DNA from 3 places in the Rhizobium sp. KNZ14-9A genome. Region 3 is predicted to be linked to each of the others. Evidence: riboswitches for the same ligand, from Rfam matches in the RefSeq annotation. Region 3 holds a riboswitch; each other region holds the start of a gene.

Evidence for each region. Region 3 has a riboswitch for cobalamin ahead of cobU (bifunctional adenosylcobinamide kinase/adenosylcobinamide-phosphate guanylyltransferase). Riboswitches for the same ligand answer to the same signal wherever they lie in the genome.
Region 1: another riboswitch for cobalamin. It lies ahead of bluB (5,6-dimethylbenzimidazole synthase); the one in region 3 lies ahead of cobU (bifunctional adenosylcobinamide kinase/adenosylcobinamide-phosphate guanylyltransferase).
Region 2: another riboswitch for cobalamin. It lies ahead of metE (5-methyltetrahydropteroyltriglutamate--homocysteine S-methyltransferase); the one in region 3 lies ahead of cobU (bifunctional adenosylcobinamide kinase/adenosylcobinamide-phosphate guanylyltransferase).

Annotation. Positions count from the first base shown of each region.
Region 1 is NZ_JBPGXB010000002.1:1,711,237-1,718,277, forward strand. It holds gene ACR9ZQ_RS14995 (MFS transporter) at 1-1,268, opposite strand, end outside; cobalamin riboswitch at 1,411-1,600, shown strand; gene bluB (5,6-dimethylbenzimidazole synthase) at 1,643-2,344, shown strand; gene ACR9ZQ_RS15005 (MFS transporter) at 2,362-3,906, opposite strand; gene ACR9ZQ_RS15010 (LysR family transcriptional regulator) at 4,041-4,895, shown strand; gene ACR9ZQ_RS15015 (DUF2865 domain-containing protein) at 4,925-6,007, opposite strand; gene ACR9ZQ_RS15020 (ribonuclease H family protein) at 6,205-6,738, shown strand; gene ACR9ZQ_RS15025 (NADP-dependent malic enzyme) at 6,787-7,041, opposite strand, start outside.
Region 2 is NZ_JBPGXB010000002.1:4,310,114-4,317,154, reverse strand. It holds gene metE (5-methyltetrahydropteroyltriglutamate--homocysteine S-methyltransferase) at 1-1,579, opposite strand, end outside; cobalamin riboswitch at 1,687-1,892, opposite strand; gene ACR9ZQ_RS28115 (heavy metal translocating P-type ATPase) at 1,933-4,248, opposite strand; gene ACR9ZQ_RS28110 (MerR family transcriptional regulator) at 4,320-4,742, shown strand; gene ACR9ZQ_RS28105 (TIGR03862 family flavoprotein) at 4,781-5,992, shown strand; partial or broken gene ACR9ZQ_RS28100 (cytochrome c biogenesis protein DipZ) at 5,979-7,041, opposite strand, start outside.
Region 3 is NZ_JBPGXB010000002.1:882,012-889,052, forward strand. It holds gene ACR9ZQ_RS10490 (adenylate/guanylate cyclase domain-containing protein) at 1-244, shown strand, start outside; gene ACR9ZQ_RS10495 (chloride channel protein) at 320-2,110, opposite strand; cobalamin riboswitch at 2,318-2,711, shown strand; gene cobU (bifunctional adenosylcobinamide kinase/adenosylcobinamide-phosphate guanylyltransferase) at 3,064-3,588, shown strand; gene cobW (cobalamin biosynthesis protein CobW) at 3,593-4,639, shown strand; partial or broken gene cobN (cobaltochelatase subunit CobN) at 4,649-7,041, shown strand, end outside.

The DNA.
Region 1 (7,041 bases), 830 kb from region 3:
AAGAAAGCGATATGAAAATCCGAGACCAAAAGCTTGCCGCCGTGGAAGCTCGAGGAGATTTCCAGGATCGTGCCGGCTACCGCAACGCCCATGGCCATGGAGATGCGCTGCGCCACCGCGTTGATGGCAGTCGCCTGGCTGCTGTCGGCCTCGTCCACATCGCCGAAGACCATGGCATTGACGCCCGAAAAGGCCATGGAGCGGAGGAGGCCGCCGACAAGAAGACAGCCCATGATGACATACATCGGCGTTTCGGCAGTGAAGAAGCCATTCACGCCGAGGAAGATTGCCGCGAGGAAGGTCGTCAGCGCGATGACGTTGCGGAAGCCGAAGGCGTTATAGGTGCGGTTGGCCGCAAATTTCGAGCCCATGGAGCCAAGAGCGCTGATGAAGGTGATCGAGCCTGACTGCAGCGGCGTCAGGCCGAAGCCGAGCTGCAGCATCAGCGGCATCAGGAAGGGCAGCGCGCCCAGGCCCATGCGGAAATTCGAGGCGCCGAGGATTGCCGCCCGGAACATCGGGTAACGAAACATCTTGGGGTCGAGCAGCGGATGCGGCGTGCGCCTGGCATGCACGAAATAGAGGATGCCGGAGAGGACGCCGACGGCGACAGTGACATAGCCGTAGATGACGGGAACGGCGGGCAGGCTGATGACGGAGAGGCCGAATACGAAACCGGCAAAGCCGATACCCGACAGGAAGAAGCCCGGAAAATCCATCGGCTTCGGGCTGCGCGGCTCGACGGCCGGCAGGAAACGGGTGACGAGGACGATGCCGATAATGCCGATCGGCACATTGATCCAGAAGATCCAGTGCCAGCTGAGATATGTCGTCAGGAAGCCGCCGATCGGCGGGCCCATGATCGGGCCGATCAGCGCCGGAATGGTCAGCCATGCCATGGCATTCACCAGTTGGTGACGTGGCGTGCCACGCACCAAGAGCAATCGCCCGACCGGCGTCATCATCGAGCCGCCGGCACCCTGGATGAGGCGGGAGATAACGAAGGCGGCGATGGAATTGGAGAATGCGCAGGCGACCGAGCCAACCATGAAAACGAAGATCGCCAGGCGGAAGATGTTGCGTGCGCCGAAGCGGTCCGACATCCAGCCGCTGATCGGGATGAAGATTGCGAGCGCCACGAGGTAGCTCGTTACCGCAAGTTTCAGCGCGATCGGCGAGGTGCCTATATCGGCAGCAATCGCCGGCAGGCTGGTGGCGATCACGGTCGAATCCATCTGTTCCATGAACAGGGCGACCGCAAGGATCATCGGCGTTAGACGGGACACGGGCAACCGGAAGGCAATGAGAGAGGATTCGGCGCCAGCGGCGTCGGGTCTCGTTCTAGGCCAGCATTTTCAGCCTGTCCACGAAATGAATGTCGCATGCAGCTTGCCGCCATGCCGTTTCCGCGCCATAGATCACCCGTCAGGTGCCCGCTTTCACAAGCGGGAGAATCGGGAATCCGGCGCAAGACCGGAACGTGCCCAACGCTGTAAGGCCGACGCTTGCCGCATAGAATGCCACTGGCCGCAAGGCCGGGAAGGTAGCGGTCAAGCGGATGACGCCAAGTCAGAAGACCGGCCTGGCAAGATAGACCCAACCCGCGCGGACGGCGGGCGGTTGCGTTGTTGGGGATTTGACGATGCGACCCATTGATGATGCCGTTTGCCCGGCATCCAGCTTTTCTGCGGCCGAACGCGAGGCCGTCTATCACGCGATCATGACGCGGCGTGACGTGCGCAGCCAGTTCCTGCCCGATCCCTTGCCGGATGATCTGGTGACGCGTCTTTTGACCGCCGCGCATCACGCGCCCTCGGTCGGCTTCATGCAGCCGTGGAATTTCATTCTGGTGAAGAGCGTCGAGGTAAGGGCGCGGGTACGCGATGCCTTCCTTAGGGCGAATGAAGAAGCGGCCCGCATGTTCGACGGCGAGCGGCAGGAGCAATACCGTTCGCTGAAGCTCGAAGGCATTGTCCAGGCGCCGCTCGGCATCTGCGTGACCTGCGATCCAACCCGCAGCGGCAGCGTGGTGCTGGGGCGCACGCATAATCCGCGTATGGACAGCTATTCCACCGTCTGCGCCATCCAGAACCTGTGGCTTGCTGCTCGCGCCGAAGGGGTGGGCATCGGCTGGGTCAGCATTTTTCGCGAGGGTGACCTGAAGGAGATCCTCGGCATTCCCGATCACATCGAGATGGTCGCCTGGCTCTGCGCCGGCTTCGTCGACCGGCTCTATGATAAGCCGGAACTGGCGGTCAAAGGCTGGCGGCAGCGGATGGCGCTGGAAGAGCTGGTTTTCCATGACGGCTGGGGGCAGGTGGAAAGCGAGGCCGCGCCGGTCTGAGCCGGCGCGGGTGTGCATCATTCTGCCGGCTGGGTGCCGCAATCCTCGGCGCAGGCCGGCGTCTTCCAATGGGCGAAGACGAGGAAGCTTGCGGCGGCGAGAAGCCAGACACCAATCGCGCCATAGAGCATGACGCCACCGAAGCCTGCGACCAGCGCATCATGCACCGTCCCGGCCGGAATGTCTGGCAGGGAGGCAATGTTGCCGGCGGAGATCCGTTCGGCGAGCAGGCGCAGGTCGCCGGCATCCGTCGAGGTTGGCAAGGTGCTCTTGAGGTGGGAGAGCACGCCGCTGAACAGGATGAAGCCCATGACGGCGATGTTGATGGCGAGCGAGATCATCCGGGCGCTCATGTCGATGCCGGAAGCCATGCCGGCGCGATCGCTGGAGACAGCGCCTGTCGTCGTATTGGTGACCGGAGTGTTGGTGAAGCCAAGCCCGATGCCGGCAAGCAGCGCGCCAGGCAGCATCGTCAGCCAGCTTGGCGCGGCGGCGGCACTGCCTGATTTCATCAGCAGGAAGCCGAGCCCGATGGTGAAAAGGCCGCCGGGAATGATGATGCCCGGCCGATAGCGCAGCATGAGCCGTTCGGCGAGCGGCGGTACGACGAGCGTCGGCAGCGTATAGGCAAGCAGCGCCAGACCCGCGGCCACACTGCCATAACCGAGACCGGCTTCATACCAGATCGGCAGATAGATCATGAAGGGCCAGAAGCTGATATTCATGGCAGCCGAGCCGATGATGGCGCCCGAGAAGGCGCGGATGCCGAAGACCGAGGCATCGAACATCGGTCGCGGGTTCAGCCTCTCGGCGAAGATGAAGGCGACGAGGCTTGCCGCGGAAAGTCCGATAATGGCAAGCGCGGTAGGGCTGGCAAAGCCGAGAGCCGGACCCTGGGTGATGAAGAAAGCGAGGCAGAAGACCGCCAGCGAAAGGGTGGCGATGCCGGCGATATCGAGCCGTCCTGCAGCGGGGTCACGCAATTCCTCAACACCCGTTACGGCAAGGGCCACCGTCACGGCAGCCAGCACGGCATGGATGAGGAAGACCCATTGCCAGCCGGCGGCTGCTACGATCGCAACGCCTATGATCGGGCCAAAGCCGAGGCCGATGCCGAAGATGATGCCCCACCAGCCGAAGGCCATGCTGCGGGCTCTGCCCTCCGGGAATTGATGGGAGAGGACGGCCACCTGGCAGATCAGCATCACGCCGCCGCTCATGCCCTGCAGAAAGCGAGCAACGATTAGCAGCGAAACATCCTGAGCAAGGCCGGCAATCAGCGAGGTGAGGCCAAAGGCGGCAATGCCGATCAGGAAGACGCGCTTGCGGCCGTAGCGATCGGCTAATGTGCCTGCTGCCATCAGCACCGTCGTCACGGCGATCGTATAGGCATTCATGATCCATTGCAGCGCGCTGAAATCGGCATGCAGCACCTTTTCCAGCGTCGGCAGGATTGCCGGTACGCTCGATATTTCAAGGCCGAACATCAGTGAGGAGAGGCAGGCCGCCATCAGGGCGACGATGCCTCTGATACGTGAGGATGGAGGGGAGGCAGAGGTCATGCTTTGGCCTTTCGACGTTGAGACTTACAAGGGTGACATCCGTTGTCGTCCATTTGCGTCAGCATAAGCAGAGCTTGATCATTACAGAATTGGATGATTGACTATTTCAGACACAACAATTTCGGATAGATCCAATGACCATGCTCGATGTCGATTCCGTTCAGGCTTTCGTGACGATCGCCGAGAACAAGAGCTTCACCCGCGCCGCCAATGAGCTCGGCAGCACGCAAGGGGCGATCAGCGTCAAGCTCAAACGGCTGGAGGAGCGGCTCGGCCATCGGCTGATCGAACGCACGCCGCGGCTGGTGCGGCTTTCGGCACAGGGGGCGGTATTTCTTGATGCCGCACGGGAATTCCTCGCTGCCCATGACCGGGCGATCGCGGCACTTTCCTCGTCGCGCCGTCATTTCAGGCTGGGCATTGCGGCCCATGTCGCCGGCCCGGAAGTGCCGACGCTGCTTGCGCGCCTCAATGCCCATGATCCGGGGCTGACGATCGAGGTGCGGCTCGACAATTCCTGCGAGTTGCTCGCCGCCTTCGATCGCGGCGACCTGGATGCGGCGATCGTCCGTCGGGACGAGGACCGGCGCGACGGCGAGGTTCTGGCACCGGAGCATTTCGGCTGGTTTGCAACGCCGCAATTCGAATATCGCCGCGGCGAACCGCTGCGTCTTGCAGCACTGTCGCCCAACTGCAAGGTGCGGGATGTCTGCACCCGGGCGCTCGATGCGGCCGGCATTCCCTGGGCGGAAGTCTTCCTCGGCGGAGGCTCTTCGGCTGTGACAGCAGCCGTTTCAGCCGGGCTTGCCGTCTCGACCTTCTCCCATCGTCTGGCGCCTGTCGGCACGATCGAGGTCAGCGAGCGCTTCGGCCTGCCGGCGCTGCCATCCTCCGAGGTCGTGCTGCATTCGACACTGACGGATGCCAAGTCGCGTGCGGCGCTGCGCACACTGGCGGCAGCCTTCCGGGAGCACCGCTCGTCAAACTGAAGATGCGATTTTGATTGCCGATATCGTGGTTATTGCTGTTGTTGGGGCTGCGGGCCTGATGTCGCCGGATTGGTGAGATCGATCTTGCCCTGATCGCCGGCCAGGAATTGCGGGCCAACCTGGCGCACCTTGTTGCTGGCGGGGTCGTAGGGACGATCCGGCACCTGCGCCTGCGGGGCGGGCGGGGCGCTCGCAGCCTTCGGTGCTTCCATATGGATCGTGGTGATCGAACCCTTCGGCTCAGGCGCCGGCGCATAGGCTGCCTGGCTCTTGCGCATTTCCTCGTAATAGGCGGTCAGATTGCAGGAGCAGGCGGATTTTTCGCCGGGTGCGCGGGTCTTGTAGGCGAAGGCATTCTTCATCGCGCCATAGGGGGCGCCCGTTGCCGTCGAGATCATGTTCGAGGCTTCGGCGCTGGAGATGTCGCGGTAATAGAGCTCCGTCTCCACACCAGGGCACATCTTGGCGCAGGTCGCGGCATCGCGGCCGAAATCGACCGAGGTTGCATTATTGCTGATCGGGAAGAAGCCACCGTCGCAGGTGCGTACGCAGATGGTGCTGACGGGCGAGAGCATTTCCGCCCGCGGCAGGCCGTAACGCTCGCCGCCGCCAAGCGGAATGAAGGTGTCGCCGCGCATGGCCTGCTCCTCGATGGAAGGAGCCGGAGCATAGGCATCACCCTGCGCAGGTTCGCTAAAGCTGTCGCTGTTGCAGCCATTGTCTTCGAGTGCGGCCATCAGCCCCTCGCGGGCCGGATCGGCACCACCCTGGCGCAACTCGTTGCGGCGGTCCTGCAGGTAGCGGATATTGTCCACCATCTTGGCTTCGGACTGCTCGAGCTCCTCACAGAAGCCGGCATTTTCGCCGCCGACGACGACCATGCTGCCCGACGTGCAGCCGTAGCGGCGCAGATCGCCGCGCACCTTGCGCAATTCCAGGTTCTGTTCGGCAAGCGCGCCCGCATATTGGCGCATCTCGACCCCATTCGTGCCGATCGATTGCGGCAAATCGGCAAGACGCCCGCGCAGATCCTCACAGATCGCATTGGTCTCAGCGGCTGCCGGAACCGCGAATGCCAGAAAGAAGACGAGATACAGGTTTCGGCGCTTCACGAGGTCGTCCCGGAATGAGAAAGTATCTATCGGTCAATTGCGGCTTCAACCGACCGCGCTTTGTCTTAACGTATTTCCCTTAATAGGCTCGAAGTAATTCCTAGCGCATTTTTGCGATCTTATCCAGCAAGCCCTATGCTTCCACTCCCATCTCTCCCGCAGCTACGCGCGAGCCCACTGATATCTAAATGGCTGATATGACAGGAACTTCCGACGAGATTCGTTCTCTCTCAACGACATCGGCAAAACTGGAAGCCCGACACGGCCTTCACGTTTTCGTGGACGGCTGTTATGAGCCCGGTGAGCGGCAGGGCGGGTGGGCCTTCGTCGCCTACCGCGATGGCGTAGAAATCGCGTCCGGTTTCGGCGGCGTAGAAGATTCCGCCAATAATGCGATGGAACTGACTGCCGTGCTTGAGGCGGCAATTTGGATCAGCCGCACAGCAGAGGGCGTGGCAGCGGTCATCTGGTCCGATTCCGTCTACGCCGTAGACGGCTGCAACAGCTGGCGTCCTATCTGGAGGAACAATGGCTGGAAGAAAAGCAACCCAGGTGGCAAGGCCAGAAACCGGGCGATATCAGATGCGGAGCTCTGGAAAGCCGTCGATATCGCGCTATCCCAGAATCCATTGATAGCGATTGCCTGGTGCAAGGGCCATTCCGGCATTGAAGGTAACGAACGCGCCGACGAGCTGTCGGATCAGGGACGCCGATCCATACGGCGTGCCTGATATGCCGGAAGCCAACGGCCGTCGCTTCGCAGACGGCCGCAGCGCGGCTTACGCCGGCTGCGATGCCTCGACAACAGCAAGGGCTGCCATGTTGACCACGCCGCGAGACGTGACGGACGGCGCCAGGATATGGGCCGGCATTGCGGTACCGAGCAGGATCGGGCCGACATGCAGGCCGTCGGTCATCGACTTGACGACACCGAGCGTGATGTTGGCCGCATCGAGGTTCGGGAAGACCAGCAGGTTGGCTTCGTCATGCAGCGTGGTGTGCGGCATGACGCGGCGGCGCAGCTCCTCGGAGAT
Region 2 (7,041 bases), 3.4 Mb from region 3:
AGCTCTGCACCCAGGCATGTTGAGTGAAGGCGAAGCCGGAAAGCTGCTCACCGAAATACTGCACCATGTCGTTGCGCTCGAATTCGCCGTGGACAAGCACGTCGAGGCCGATTTCCTCCTGCCAGCGGATCGCCGCTTCGGTCTCCTTTTTCAGAAAGGCATCATAATCCGCCTCGCTGATCGTGCCCTTGGTGAAAGCGGAGCGGGACTTTCGAACATCTGATGTCTGCGGGAAGGAGCCGATCGTCGTCGTCGGGAACAGCGGCAAGCGAAGCTTACGCTCCTGCAGTCCGGTCCGCTCGGCAAAATCGCTGCTGCGTGTCTTCATCGCCTCGTCGATCGCGGCAACCCGCTGTCTGACCTTCAGATCATGTACGCGCGTAGATACGGCGCGCGATGCAACGGCCTGCGAGGCTGCCGCAATCACCTGGGAGGCCTTGCCGGCATCACCGAGCGCTGCGAGCTCATCAAGCTTCTGGGCAGCGAAGGCGAGCCATGATTTCATCTCACCATCCAGCCCGCTCTCCAGTTCCAGATCGATCGGCGCGTGCAGCAGCGAGCAGGACGGCGCGATCTGTAGCCGGTCCGCACCAAAGTGCTGGACAAGCGGCTCGATCCTCTCCCGGATCGCCGCAAGGTCTGCCTTCCAGATATTGCGCCCGTCGATGACGCCAAGCGAAAATGTCAGATCGCTGGGTGCCTTGAAAAGGGCATCGATCTGCTGTGGAGCGCGAACGAGATCGACATGCAGGCCGGCAACCGGGAGCGAGAGCGCCGTCGGCAGATTGTCGCCGATCGCGCCGAAATAGGTGGCGACCATGATCTTCAGGTCGGGCACCAATTCATGCAGCGCACGATAGGTATGCTGCAGTGCTGCCTGCTCTTCCTGTGAAAGATCGAGCACGAAGCAAGGTTCGTCGATCTGCACCCAGTCGACACCGGCTGCACGAAGTTCTGCCAGTACTTTTGTATAAACAGGCAACAAGCGTGCAAGCAGGTCAATCGGCGCAAAACCTTCTTCGCTTCCCTTGGCGAGTTTCAGGAAGGTAACCGGACCGAGGATGACCGGCCGGGTGTGGATGCCAAGTGTCTTGGCCTCGACGAAGGCATCAAGTGGCTTGTTCGCCGTCAGGGCAAAGGTCTGATCGGGGCCGAGTTCCGGCACCATGTAGTGGTAGTTCGTGTCGAACCATTTCGTCATTTCCAGCGCCGGCGCGCCATGCCCGTGATGGTGCTGATGGCCGCAATCGACATGCGCCTCTTCGCCGGTGGAGCCGCGCGCCATCGCGAAATAGGTGTCGAGAGAAACTTGCCCGCCCTTCCAGCCATAGGCGGCGGGAATGGCGCCGACCATGACCGCCGTGTCGAGCACATGGTCGTAAAGCGAGAAATCGTTCGAGGGGATGACGTCGATCCCCTTCTGCTTCTGCAGGAGCCAGTTTTCCGCCCGCAGCCGCTTCGCGACATCGAGAAGCGCGCCGGCATCGGATTTGCCGGCCCAGTAGCTCTCCAGTGCGAATTTGAGTTCGCGATGCTTTCCGATCCTGGGAAAGCCGAGATTTGCAGTCTTGATAGTCATTTTCCTTACCCCGAAGGTTATGGGCAAGGCTGCGGCGCAACGCATCGACGAGATACGGCCATGGGAATGCCGTCTCGCGCAAGCGGCACACCGGGACACCCCGCCCGTGGACGTTATCTATCGCGGCAGGTCTCCTGGCTTGCGGGTCATCGACATCGTCCAGTCTTCCCGGGCGTCTTACCAGTGACGTCGAAGGACGGTGTCTATCCGCTTACAGTTGCGGGGGCAGCTTCGGTCTTGGCGATGGCCGCACCGAATTCCCTCTTAGCTTGGGATCAACAGATCCCAAGAACCAACGATGCGGCAAGCATGCACCCGCCGCATCGCAACGTCAATATGATATAAAGAAATCTTTATGTCTTTATCTGAAGAAGCCGAAGTGCATTCATCGTCACCAGCACGGTCGCACCCGTATCGGCGAGGATCGCCGGCCACAGGCCGGTGATGCCGATGATGGTGGTAACCAGGAACACGGCCTTCAGCCCGAGCGCGATGGTGATGTTCTGAAAGATATTGCGCATCGTCCGCTTCGAAAGGTCGATCATCCGGGCTACGTCGCCGACACGCCCATGCAGCACAGCCGCATCCGCCGTCTCCAGCGCCACGTCGGTGCCGCCGCCCATGGCGATGCCGACATCGGCAGCGGCAAGTGCCGGCGCGTCATTAATGCCGTCACCCACCTTGGCGACGAACAGACCTTCCTTCTTCAGTTCGCCAACAATGCGCTGCTTGTCCTGCGGCAGGAGTTCGCCGCGCCAGTCGATGCCGAGATCGCCGGCAACGGCTGCCGCCGTGCGCTTGTTGTCGCCGGTCAGCATGATGGCGCGCACGCCAGCTGCCTTCAGCGTCGCAAGCCCGCTCTTTGCGTCTTCACGAGGTTCGTCGCGCATGGCAATGAGACCGGCGGCGACACCATTGACGAGCAGCACCGAGACGCTCTTGCCCGCGCCGTTCAGCACCGCGACCTGTTCGTCCTGCTCCGCATTCAGCGCCCCGCGCTCGCGCGCAGCCGGCGGCGACAGGAGATCGAGCGTCTCCCCACCTACCTTGCCGGTCATGCCCTTGCCGGGCAGCGCTTCGACTTCGAAAGCCGGCGGCACGGGTACTCCATCGGCCTTGGCCCGATTGAGGATTGCCAGCGCCAGCGGATGGCTGGAGCCCTGCTCCAGAACAGCAGCGCGCGAAAGCACCTCTGCCTCGGTGCGTCCGTAGGAAATTATATCGGTGACCTGCGGTTTGCCTTCGGTCAGCGTACCGGTTTTGTCGAAGGCAACGGCCGTCACCTTCCCAAGCGATTCCAGAACCGCCCCACCCTTCATCAGCAGACCGCGGCGCGCACCCGCCGAAAGCGAGGCGGCAATCGCCGCCGGCGTGGAAATGACAAGCGCACAGGGGCAGCCGATCAGCAGGATTGCGAGACCCTTATAGACCCATTCACCCCATGCCCCGCCCATCAGCAACGGCGGCAAAACGGCGACCAGAGCCGCCACGACGACGACACCAGGCGTATAATAGCGGGAGAAGCGATCGATGAAGCGCTCCGTCGGAGCCTTCGATTCCTGGGCTTCCTCCACCAGCTTGACGACGCGGGCAATCGTATTGTCCTCGGCAGCGGCCGTGACACGGACGCGCAGCGCCGCATCGCCATTGACCGTGCCGGCGAAGACCATCTCGCCTGCGCCCTTGCGAACCGGCGTGCTTTCGCCCGTCACCGGCGCCTCATCGATAGCGCTTTCGCCGGAAACAATTGTCCCGTCGGCGGAAATCCGGTCTCCCGGACGCACGAGAATGACGGAGCCGACGGAAAGCGTCTCAGCTGGCACTTCCTTCACCTCGCCGCCCGTCTCGAGCAGCGCATTCTTAGGCACCAGCGTCGTCAGCGACTGGATGCTGGCGCGCGCCTTGCCGGCAGCCACGCCTTCCAGCAATTCGCCGACGAGGAACAGGAAGACGACCGTCGCCGCCTCTTCCCCCGCATTGATGATGACAGCGCCGACAGCGGCAATCGTCATCAGCATCTCGATCGAAAAGGGCGTGCCAGAAAGGGCGGCCATGACCGCGCGGCGGGCAATCGGCACCAGCCCGACCAGCATGGCAACGATGAAAGCATAGGGGGCAATCGACGGCACCAGATGGCCGAGCAAGTAGGCGGCAACGAGTGCGAGGCCGGAAAGGATCGTCAACCGGCCTTTCTTGCTCTGCCACCAGGGACCGGTCATCGGCCCATGATCATGGCCGTGCAGCCCCTCGACCTCCTCGGCGCTGTGCGAATGATCGTGACCGGCATGATCGTGATCATGGCCTTCGTGGTCATGATCGTGATGGTCGTGATCATGATGCTCATGCCCATCGTGATCGTGATCGTGATCGTGGTCATGGTCGTGCCCATGATCGTGGTCGTGATGCGCATGGTCATGACCGGTCTTGCTCTCGCGAGCAGGAGCCTTGCCGGTGAGCGGAGCAACCGAATAGCCGAGGCCGGTCACCCTCTTCTCGATCGCCTTGAGATCGCTGCTGCCATCGTGGCGCACCGTCATCGTGCCTGCTGTCACCGACACGGAGACGTCTTCGACGCCGGGCACGCGTCTGACGGCGGTATCGATTTTCGTTGCGCAGGCGGCGCAATCCATTCCGCCAACCCGGTACCGTGCCTGTGCTGCTTCGCTCATGATTTCGATCCTTGCTTGTAAGCAGTATCGTTCCTACATCCTCTAGCGACTAGAGGTGCAAGAGGAAAATCATGAAAAAGATCACCATCGGTGAAGCCGCCCGCCAGAGCGGCGTCAAGGTGCCGACGATCCGCTATTATGAGGGCATCGGCCTGTTGTCTGCGCCGAGCCGCAGCGAGGGCAATCAACGCTCCTACGAGCCATCGGACCTCAACCGCCTCACCTTCATCCGCCACGCCCGCGAACTCGGCTTCGAGATCGATGCAATCCGCACATTGCTGCAGCTGCAGGACGACCCTTACCAGTCCTGCGCTTCCGCCGACGCCATCGCCAAGGCCCGCTTGATCGAGGTGGAACAGCGCATCCGCAGCCTCAATGCCCTGAAGGCGGAACTGGAGCAGATGGTCGAGGGCTGCGGCCATGGCCGCGTCGATCAATGTCGGGTCATCGAGGTGCTCGCCGACCATGGCAAGTGCGTGCATCCGCATCACTGAGACTTGCGCTCGCCGACCGCCCGCGCCAAGAAGGCGCTATGAACCAGAAGACGATCGCAGTCATCGGTGGCGGCCCGGCCGGCCTTTCGGCAGCCGAAGTATTGTCGGCAAGCGGCCATGCCGTTTCCATCTATGATGCGATGCCGACCTTTGCCCGCAAGTTCTTGCTCGCCGGCAAGTCCGGCCTCAACATCACCCATTCCGAAGACTACGAGCGCTTCGCTACCCGCTTTGGCGGTGCCAATCCCCATCTACGCGCCGCCCTCGACGCCTTCACCCCGGCCGACATCCGCGCCTGGGCGGCAGACCTCGGCACCGAAACCTTCGTCGGTTCCTCCGGCCGGGTCTTTCCCAATGTCATGAAGGCCTCGCCGTTGCTGCGCGCCTGGCTCGCCCGTCTGGAAGCCCGCGGCGTCAGCTTCTTCACCCGCCACCGATGGATCGGCTTTGCAGAAGGCGGCCATGTTTTCGAAACACCCGACGGCAGCAAGACCATATCATGCGACGCCACACTGCTCGCACTCGGCGGCGCCAGCTATCCGCGTCTCGGCTCGGATACCGGTTGGCTGCCGCTACTCTCCGAACGCGGCATAGTGATTGCGCCGTTTCGCCCCGCCAATTGCGGCTTCGATGTCGCCTGGAGCGAACTCTTCCGTGATCGCTTCGCCGGAGAGCCGCTGAAATCGGTGACGGCAACATCAGGCGCGGGGACATTTCCAGGCGAATTCGTCATTAGTAAACACGGCATCGAAGGCAGCCTCGTCTATGCCCACTCGGCCGCTTTGCGTGACGACCTGTTGCAGCATGGTAAGGCAACCCTCTCGATCGACCTTGCTCCCGGCCGCACCCTCGATCGCCTGTCTCGCGATCTCTCCCGGCAGGATGCCAAGACGAGTTTTTCCAACCGCCTGCGCAAGGGAGCGGGTCTCGACGGTGTGAAGCCAGCACTTCTGCGCGAGCTAGTGCCGGAAGCCGATCGCAACGATCCGAACAAACTCGCTGCCGCCATCAAGTCCCTGCCGATCCCGCTGCTGCGCCCACGCCCCATCGCCGAGGCCATATCCTCTGCCGGCGGCATCGCCTTCAGCGAAATCGACGAGACCTATATGCTGAAACATCTCCCCGGCGTCTTTGCAGCCGGAGAGATGCTGGATTGGGAGGCGCCGACGGGCGGCTATCTGCTGACGGCCTGTTTCGCCACGGGACGAGCCGCGGCGAAAGGGATAGAGGACTGTCTCAGCCAAATGTGAAGGCGAAAGCCTGCACGCGGGGATCGAGGAAGTGGATCTCGAACGTGTGGTCGCCGACCGGCCCGGCTTCACGCACCAGCTGGTAGAGCCGCTGTCCCGTCACCATGCCATTGCCGTCGGCATCCGTATCCACGCCATGCCCGTCGCCCGGCGCCTTGCCGTCGACCGTCACCTTGAAGCGCACCGGCTTGCCATCCGCACCAGGTCCGAGAACCAGATGCAGGTCGCGGGCATGGAAGCGGTAGTAGATGCTGCCATCGGCGCCGTTCAGCGTTGCCTGTTCAGGGCCGACCGTCCAGTTGCCGGTGAGACCCCACTCATTGAGCTTGGGCGTTGCGGCGACATAATCATGAGCAGCATCGTTGACCGTGCCCTTGTCATCGACGAAGTTCTGCGAGCGGGAATAACCAACATAGGTTTCCGGAGACTGCACATTCGCTGTATCGGAGGCAGCTTCGGCACCGGTCGCCTTCACATCGACGATATCGCTGGAAATGCCGGTCTTGCCGGCTTCGGCCAACAGTTGCTAGATTACCCGTTCGGACTGGTCGTAATCGCCTTCGCCGAAATGATGGTGGCGTATCTCCCCCTTCGCATCGATGAAATAATGCGCCGGCCAGTATTCATTGTCGAAGGCCCGCCAGATCGCATAATTGTTATCGACTGCGACCGGATAGGTGATGCCGAGATCGGAAATCGCCTTCTTCACATTGTCGACATTCTTCTCGAAGGCGAATTCCGGCGAATGCACGCTGATGACAACGAGGCCTTGATCCTTGTAGTTTTCAGCCCAGGCTTCGACATAGGGAATGGCGCGCAGGCAGTTGATGCAGGAATAGGTCCAGAAGTCGACGAGCACGACCTTGCCCTTCAACTGCTCGGCCGTCAGCGGCCCTGAATTCAGCCATTGCACGGCCCCATCAAGCGGCGGCATCTGGCCTTCGACCGGCAGTTGCTCGGCGGCACCCTTCGGCTTCATCGCCATTATCATCGAGTTGCCGCTCGTTGCAGCTGGGTTGCCGGATATCATCATCTGATCGTTGCCCATC
Region 3 (7,041 bases):
GGTGTTCTACGGAAATGTCGGCGCCCGCGGCAGGCTTGATTTCACTGTGATCGGCAGGGCCGTCAACGAGGCCTCGCGGCTCGAGAAACTCTGCGGCGAACTCGGCCAGCCTCTTCTGATGTCGGAAAGCTTCGCGGCCGGCTGCGGCGTCGCCTGCGAACATCTGGGATCGTTCGAATTGCGAGGCGTTTCGAGGAGGGCGGACGTGTTCAAGCTCGCGGTACCGACTACGGCAGTGGCCTGAAATCGGAATCGATTTTCAGAAAGTTTGATGCGTAGCTCTAATGCCGGCGTGTTTCTGACTTCAGCGGCAAATGCCTCAGATCTCGCCTGAGACCTCACGACGGCGGCGGTCGAGTTCTTCGCTGTAGCGGCGCAGCGTGTGGCTTTCGCTGAGCTGGCCGATCACCTTGCGCTCGATGAGGTTGTTGACGACGGCGAGCGCTTCGCTTTCGGTCTTGTCGAAGATCGCGGCTGCCTGTTTGGCGTTCATCTGCGGCTGCAGGAAATCGTTTTTGTAGCGGATGAAATCGGTCAGCTGCTGGGCTTCGTCCTGCGCGCTGGTGGGGTTGGCGTAGATTTCCGGCACGAGCACGAGACCGGCATATTTGTCGCCGTCATCGACGAGGATGACGCGTTGCGTCGAGCCGATGGGGAAGACCTCCTTGAATTCGTCCATCGTTATTCCAAGTTTTGCGGTCTTCACGTCTGAGCGCATCAGCTTGTCTACGGTCAGGTTGCGGATCCAGCCGACATCATGGGCGCTGCGGATGCTCTCGCCGCGCAGGTGAAAGCGCCATGTGGCGAAGGAGTAGCCGAAGGTGGTGCGCACCACGAGCGAGGAGGTAATGACGGCGGCGAGTACCAGAACGGTGATCGGAAAGTCGCCGGTGATCTCCAGCGCCAGGAAGGTCATGGTCAGCGGCCCGCCGATGACGGCGACGGCGAGCGAGCTCATGCCGACCACGGCATAGATCACGGGCGTCAGTGTCGCATCGGCGAAATAGGGGGCGGAATAGGCAAAGAGCTTGCCGAGCAGGGCACCCATGAAGAGCGAGGCGAAGAACAGGCCGCCCCTGAAGCCGGAGCCGATCGAAATGGCCGATGCCACCGATTTCAGAAGGAAGAGGCCGATCAGCGCGGGAATGGTGATCTCATGGGAGAGGTTGAGATGCAGCGCGCCGTGGCCGGCGGCCAGCACCTGCGGCGAGACCAGCGCCAGCAGGCCGACGACGAGGCCGCCGAGCGCCGGGCGGAAAGGTAGCGCGATGGCGCTTTTGCGCGCCAGCTCCTCGACGAAGGAGACGCCCTGCATGATGAGGATGCCGATGCCGGCGCAGAAGGCGCCAAGGGCGATCGCCGGCACGTAATCGGCGGGCTGGACAGCGCCGAAGCTGCCGACATCGATGATGAAATCGCTGCCGGAGAGCAGGCGGGCGACCAGTGTAGCGACGAGGGCGGCGACGACGACAGGCGTCAGCGAGACGATGGTGTAGGTGCCGATGATCAGCTCGAAGGCATAGAAGGCGCCCGTCAGCGGTGCATTGAAGGCGGCGGCGATGGCGCCGGCTGCACCGCAGCCGACGAGGACACGCATGTCGGAGCGGCGCAGCTGCAGCTTCAGGCCGAATTTCGAGGCTATGCCGGCTGCAAGCTGCGTATAGCCGGCCTCCAGACCGACGGATGCGCCGAAGCCGTTGGAAACGAGATTCTGGATGGCGACGAGAATGCTGTCCGTCAGCGACAGGCGGCCGCCATGCAGGGCATTGGCCTCAATCGGGTCGACCATCGGTTTCTTGCGCCATCTGGCGAGAATGAAGATCAACAGGCCGAGCAGCATGCCGCCGGCAACCGGGGCCGTCATCAGCAGGAACTTGCTGTCGATTTGCGAGGCACTGAGCCTCGTCGTGCCGTCTATGCCGAAGATCAGCCTGTGCATCTCTTCCGAGACATAGCTCATGGCGGTGACCGCAAGCCCCGAGGCGATACCGACGAGCGCGCCGGCAAAGACCATTCCCATTTCGCTGTGTCGGATGAGCGCGCGCAGGCGTCCCGGATCAAAGACGGTGCCGAGAGGGCCGAGGCGGCGAATATCCATTCGGGAGAGCATCATGGGGAAACTAGGCGGCAGGAGTGGGGGTCAAGGGCGGAGCCGGCATCCGCATGAGCGGCAATTGCGGCAAAATACCGACTGAGCCGTAAAGTTTTTGTGACGTAAACCTTTGATTAAAGACGATAATATCGGTAGTGTAAGTCGAGATGATCTCTGTGTGCACCCGGTGCACCGATTGACATGCCCGGGGCGGAAGCCTAACCATGAATTGACATAATGGATGGTTCCGGATCGGCCTTACGCCTTCCGGATGAAAAGGGAATGTGACGGGGCGGACCCAAGCCGGGCGCCTTCATCACAGCCGACCCCGCGACTGTAGAGCAGTCAGGGTCTTCCGTCCGGTATTTTAACCGTTGTGCTGACAGCCTCGCATTCTGCAGGCGGGCAAGGCGGGATAAGTGCCGGAAAAGCCACTGGAATGCATCGTGATCAGCCGGGGCAGGACGCCTCTATCTCTACGAATTGTCCGCCTTTTCACGAGACGCAGCCGGGAAGGCGAGGCAGATCCGCTGGCACGACCAGGGGCGACCGTATCAGGTCGCCCCTGTCGCGGCCGATAACTGCGAGCCAGGAGACCTGCCATCCGTGCCGGGCATAATGCCCATACTGGGCCGTTTGCCCGCTGCCAGCACGGAGGTTGTCTTGGCTGAAGGATTTGATTCAGCGCTGCCTCTGGTGGTGCGTGTGAAAGGTGTCGGTTCGGTATCCCCTGATGGGATGCGTCTGGTGCCTGTTGGTGGACGTTACCCGGCGTGACTTTCCTCTCCTCCCTCATTCCTGTGCTTGTCACAGGAATCCAGCCACGGCGCGTCCGCGCAGTGAATGAATCTACGCCGTCGTTGAGTGAGTTCTCTTGTGCCCAAGGACTTGGGCACGCTGGATCCCTGTGACAAGCACAGGGATGAGGGAGGTGGGTGGAGCCGCGCCTTCGCTCCAAGGGCGGCCGTGGCATGACCAAGAGCCTTCTCAACGCCACCTTCATCCTCGGCGGCGCCCGCTCCGGCAAATCCCGCTTCGCCGAAAACCTCGTCACCACAAGCGGCCTCGACCGCCACTACATCGCCACAGGCCGCGCCTGGGATGACGAAATGCAGGCGCGTATCGACCAGCACAAGGCCGACCGCGGCCCCTCCTGGACCACGCATGAGGAACCGCTCGACCTTACCGAGCGCCTTGCGGCAATCGACGGCGAGGGCAGGGCTGTTCTCGTTGATTGCCTGACGCTGTGGCTCACCAACCTGATGATGGAGGGGCGCGATATCGCCGCCCAGTCCGCCGCCCTTGCCGCCTTTCTACCGCAGGCAAAGGCGCGGCTCGTCATCGTTTCCAATGAAGTCGGCCTCGGCATCGTGCCTGAGAACCGCATGGCGCGGGAGTTTCGCGACCATGCCGGCCGGCTGCACCAGATGATCGCGGCTTCGGCCGACGACGTGTATTTTATCGCGGCAGGTCTGCCGCTGAAAATGAAGGGTTAAATCCATGCAGCAGAAAATTCCCGCAACCGTCATCACCGGCTTCCTAGGTGCGGGCAAGACGACAATGATCCGCAACCTGCTCACAAATGCCGGCGGCAAGAAGATTGCGCTCATCATCAACGAGTTCGGCGATCTCGGCGTCGATGGCGATGTGCTGAAGGGCTGCGGGGCGGAGAATTGCACCGAGGACGATATTATCGAGCTCACCAATGGCTGCATCTGCTGCACGGTCGCCGACGATTTCATTCCGACCATGACCAAGCTTCTTGAGCGCGAGCAGCGACCGGACCATATCATCATCGAGACCTCGGGCCTTGCCTTGCCACAGCCGCTGGTCGCCGCCTTCAACTGGCCGGACATCAGAAGCGAAGTCACCGTTGACGGCGTGATCACCGTGGTCGACAGCGCCGCTGTTGCCGCAGGTCGTTTTGCCGATGACCATGATGCTGTCGATGCACGCCGCGTCGAGGATGAATCGCTCGATCATGAAAGCCCGATCGAGGAGCTCTTCGAGGATCAGCTGACCTGCGCTGATCTGATCGTGCTCAACAAGACCGACCTGATCGACGCTGACGGCCTTGGCCGTGTGAAGAGCGAAGTCGCCTCGCGCATCGCCCGCAAGCCTGTGATGATCGAGGCCAGGAATGGCGACGTGCCGGCAAGCGTGCTGCTCGGCCTCGGCATCGGCACGGAAGACGATATCGTCAACCGCAAGTCCCATCACGAGCTGGAGCATGAGGACGGCACGCCGCACGATCACGACGAATTCGACAGTTTCGTCGTCGAGCTTGGCGCTATCGCCGATACATCAGGTTTCGTCGAGAAGCTGAAGGGCATTATCGCCGAGCATGACGTGCTGCGCCTCAAGGGCTTCATCGATGTCTCCGGCAAGCCGATGCGCCTGCAGCTGCAGGCCGTGGGTGCCCGCATCGACCAGTATTTCGACCGCGCCTGGACCCCGGGCGAAGCACGCAGCACGCGCCTCGTCGTCATCGGCCTGCACGAGATGGATCAGGACGCGGTGCGCAAGGCGATCGTGGCACTGGTCTAAGGGGTTTCGATGCACCTGCTTCTGGCTCAACAGGGAACGATCAGCGACGGGGACGAGGCCATCGACCTCGGCCAGTCGCCGGGCGATGTCCTGTTCCTCTCGGCGGCCGACACCGAGCTTGCGGCGATCGCTGCGGCTCATTCCGGCGGGGCGAGCGGGCATACGCTCAGGCTTGCGAGCCTGATGAGCCTGAAGCATCCGATGTCGGTCGATACCTACGTCCAGCGCACGGCGCGACATGCGAAGCTGATCATCGTGCGGGCGCTGGGTGGGGCGAGCTACTTTCACTATGCGCTGGAGGCGCTGCATGCGGTTGCCGATCGTAACGGGGCGCTGATTGCGGTGCTGCCAGGCGATGCGCGGCCGGATGCGGGGCTGACGCCGTTTTCCAATGTGTCGCTCGATGATCTGAATGCGCTGTGGGCGTATCTGATCGAGGGCGGCGACGCCAATGCGCAAGGCTTTCTTGCCTACGCTTCGGCGATGCTCTCGGGGGCAGAGAAGCCGGCGCCAGCCGCGCCGCTGATGAAGGCGGGGATCTGGTGGCCGGGGCGAGGGCTTGTCGGGGTTGAGGAGTGGCGGCGGCTTGCCAAAGCCGAAGTTCGAGTCCGGCAGGGAACGCCAGCTACTGTCGCCATCGCCTTCTACCGCGCCCTCGTGCAGAGCGGCGAAACCAAGCCCGTTGAAGCCTTGATCGAAGCCCTCCAGCAGCAAGGCCTGCGCCCGTTGCCGGTCTTCGCCTACAGCCTCAAGGATCCCGTCTCCAAGGGCATCCTCGAATCCATCTTCGCCGAACTGAAGCCCGAGGTCGTCATCAACACGACAGGCTTTGCCGTCTCCGCACCCGGCGCCGATCGCGAGCCGACGGTGCTGGAGGCTAACGACGCGATCGTGCTGCAGGCAATCTTCTCCGCCTCGTCGCGAGAGGCCTGGGCCGGCTCGTCGCAAGGGCTCTCGGCGCGTGATCTCGGCATGAATGTCGCGCTGCCGGAGGTGGATGGCAGGGTGCTGTCGCGTGCCGTCTCCTTCAAATCAGCCGCGCGCTATGACGTTGCTGTCGAGGCCAACATCGTTTCCAGCGAGCCGGATGAGGCGCGCATGAACTATGTGGCATCGCTTGCCGCCAACTGGGCGCGGCTGCGGCAGATGCCGTTGGAGAGCAGGCGAGTTGCGCTCGTCATGGCGAACTATCCGAACCGTGACGGACGGCTCGGCAATGGCGTCGGCCTCGATACGCCGGCCGGCACCATCGAGGTAATGCGAGCGATGGAGAAGGCCGGTTATCCGGTCGCCGATATTCCTGGTGATGGTGATGCGCTGATACGGCACCTGATGGCGGGGCCGACCAATTCCGGCTTCGATGGCAAGGTCGTGCGCGAGCAGCTTTCCCTGAGTCGATACAAGGATTTCCTGGGATCTCTTCCCGTTCAGATTCAGGATGAAGTCAGCACGCGCTGGGGTGTGCCGGAGGCCGATCCCTATGTCCGCGATGGCGCTTTTGCGCTGCCTTTCGCCCGGTTCGGCGACTTGCTGATCGGTATCCAGCCGGCGCGCGGTTATAATATCGATCCGAAGGAAAGTTATCACTCGCCCGATCTCGTGCCGCCGCACGGCTATCTCGCCTTCTATGCTTTCCTGCGCGAGGAATTCTGCGCACAGGCAGTGATCCACATGGGCAAGCACGGCAATCTGGAATGGCTGCCGGGCAAGGCACTAGCGCTATCGGAGACCTGCTATCCCGAGGCGATCCTCGGGCCGCTGCCGCATCTCTATCCCTTCATCGTCAACGATCCCGGCGAGGGCACGCAGGCGAAACGCCGCACGGCTGCAGTTATCATCGACCATCTGACGCCACCGCTGACACGGGCCGAAAGCTATGGGCCGCTCAAGGATCTGGAAGCGCTGGTCGACGAATATTACGAGGCATCGGGCGGCGATCCGCGCCGCATCCGGCTGCTCAGCCGGCAGATCCTCGATCTCGTTGCCGATATCGGGCTGGATCGGGATGCGGGCATCGCCAAGGGCGAGGCCGAAGGTGAGGCGCTGAAGAAGCTTGATGCCTATCTCTGCGACCTCAAGGAAATGCAGATCCGCGATGGGCTGCATGTGTTTGGCGTGTCGCCTGAAGGGCGGTTGCTGACGGATCTGACTGTGGCGCTGGCGCGGGTGCCGCGCGGGCTAGGTGAGGGTGGAGATGCGAGCCTGCAGCGGGCGATTGCTGGGGATGCTGGGTTGGGCGCTGTGCCTGTAACACCCCCCTCTGTCCTGCCGGACATCTCCCCCACAAGGGGGGAGATCGAATTGGGGCAACCATCTCCCCAAACAACAGATGTAGCGCGACAGTCTGGCGTATTGCCGATCTCCCCCTTGTGGGGGAGATGTCCGGCAGGACAGAGGGGGGT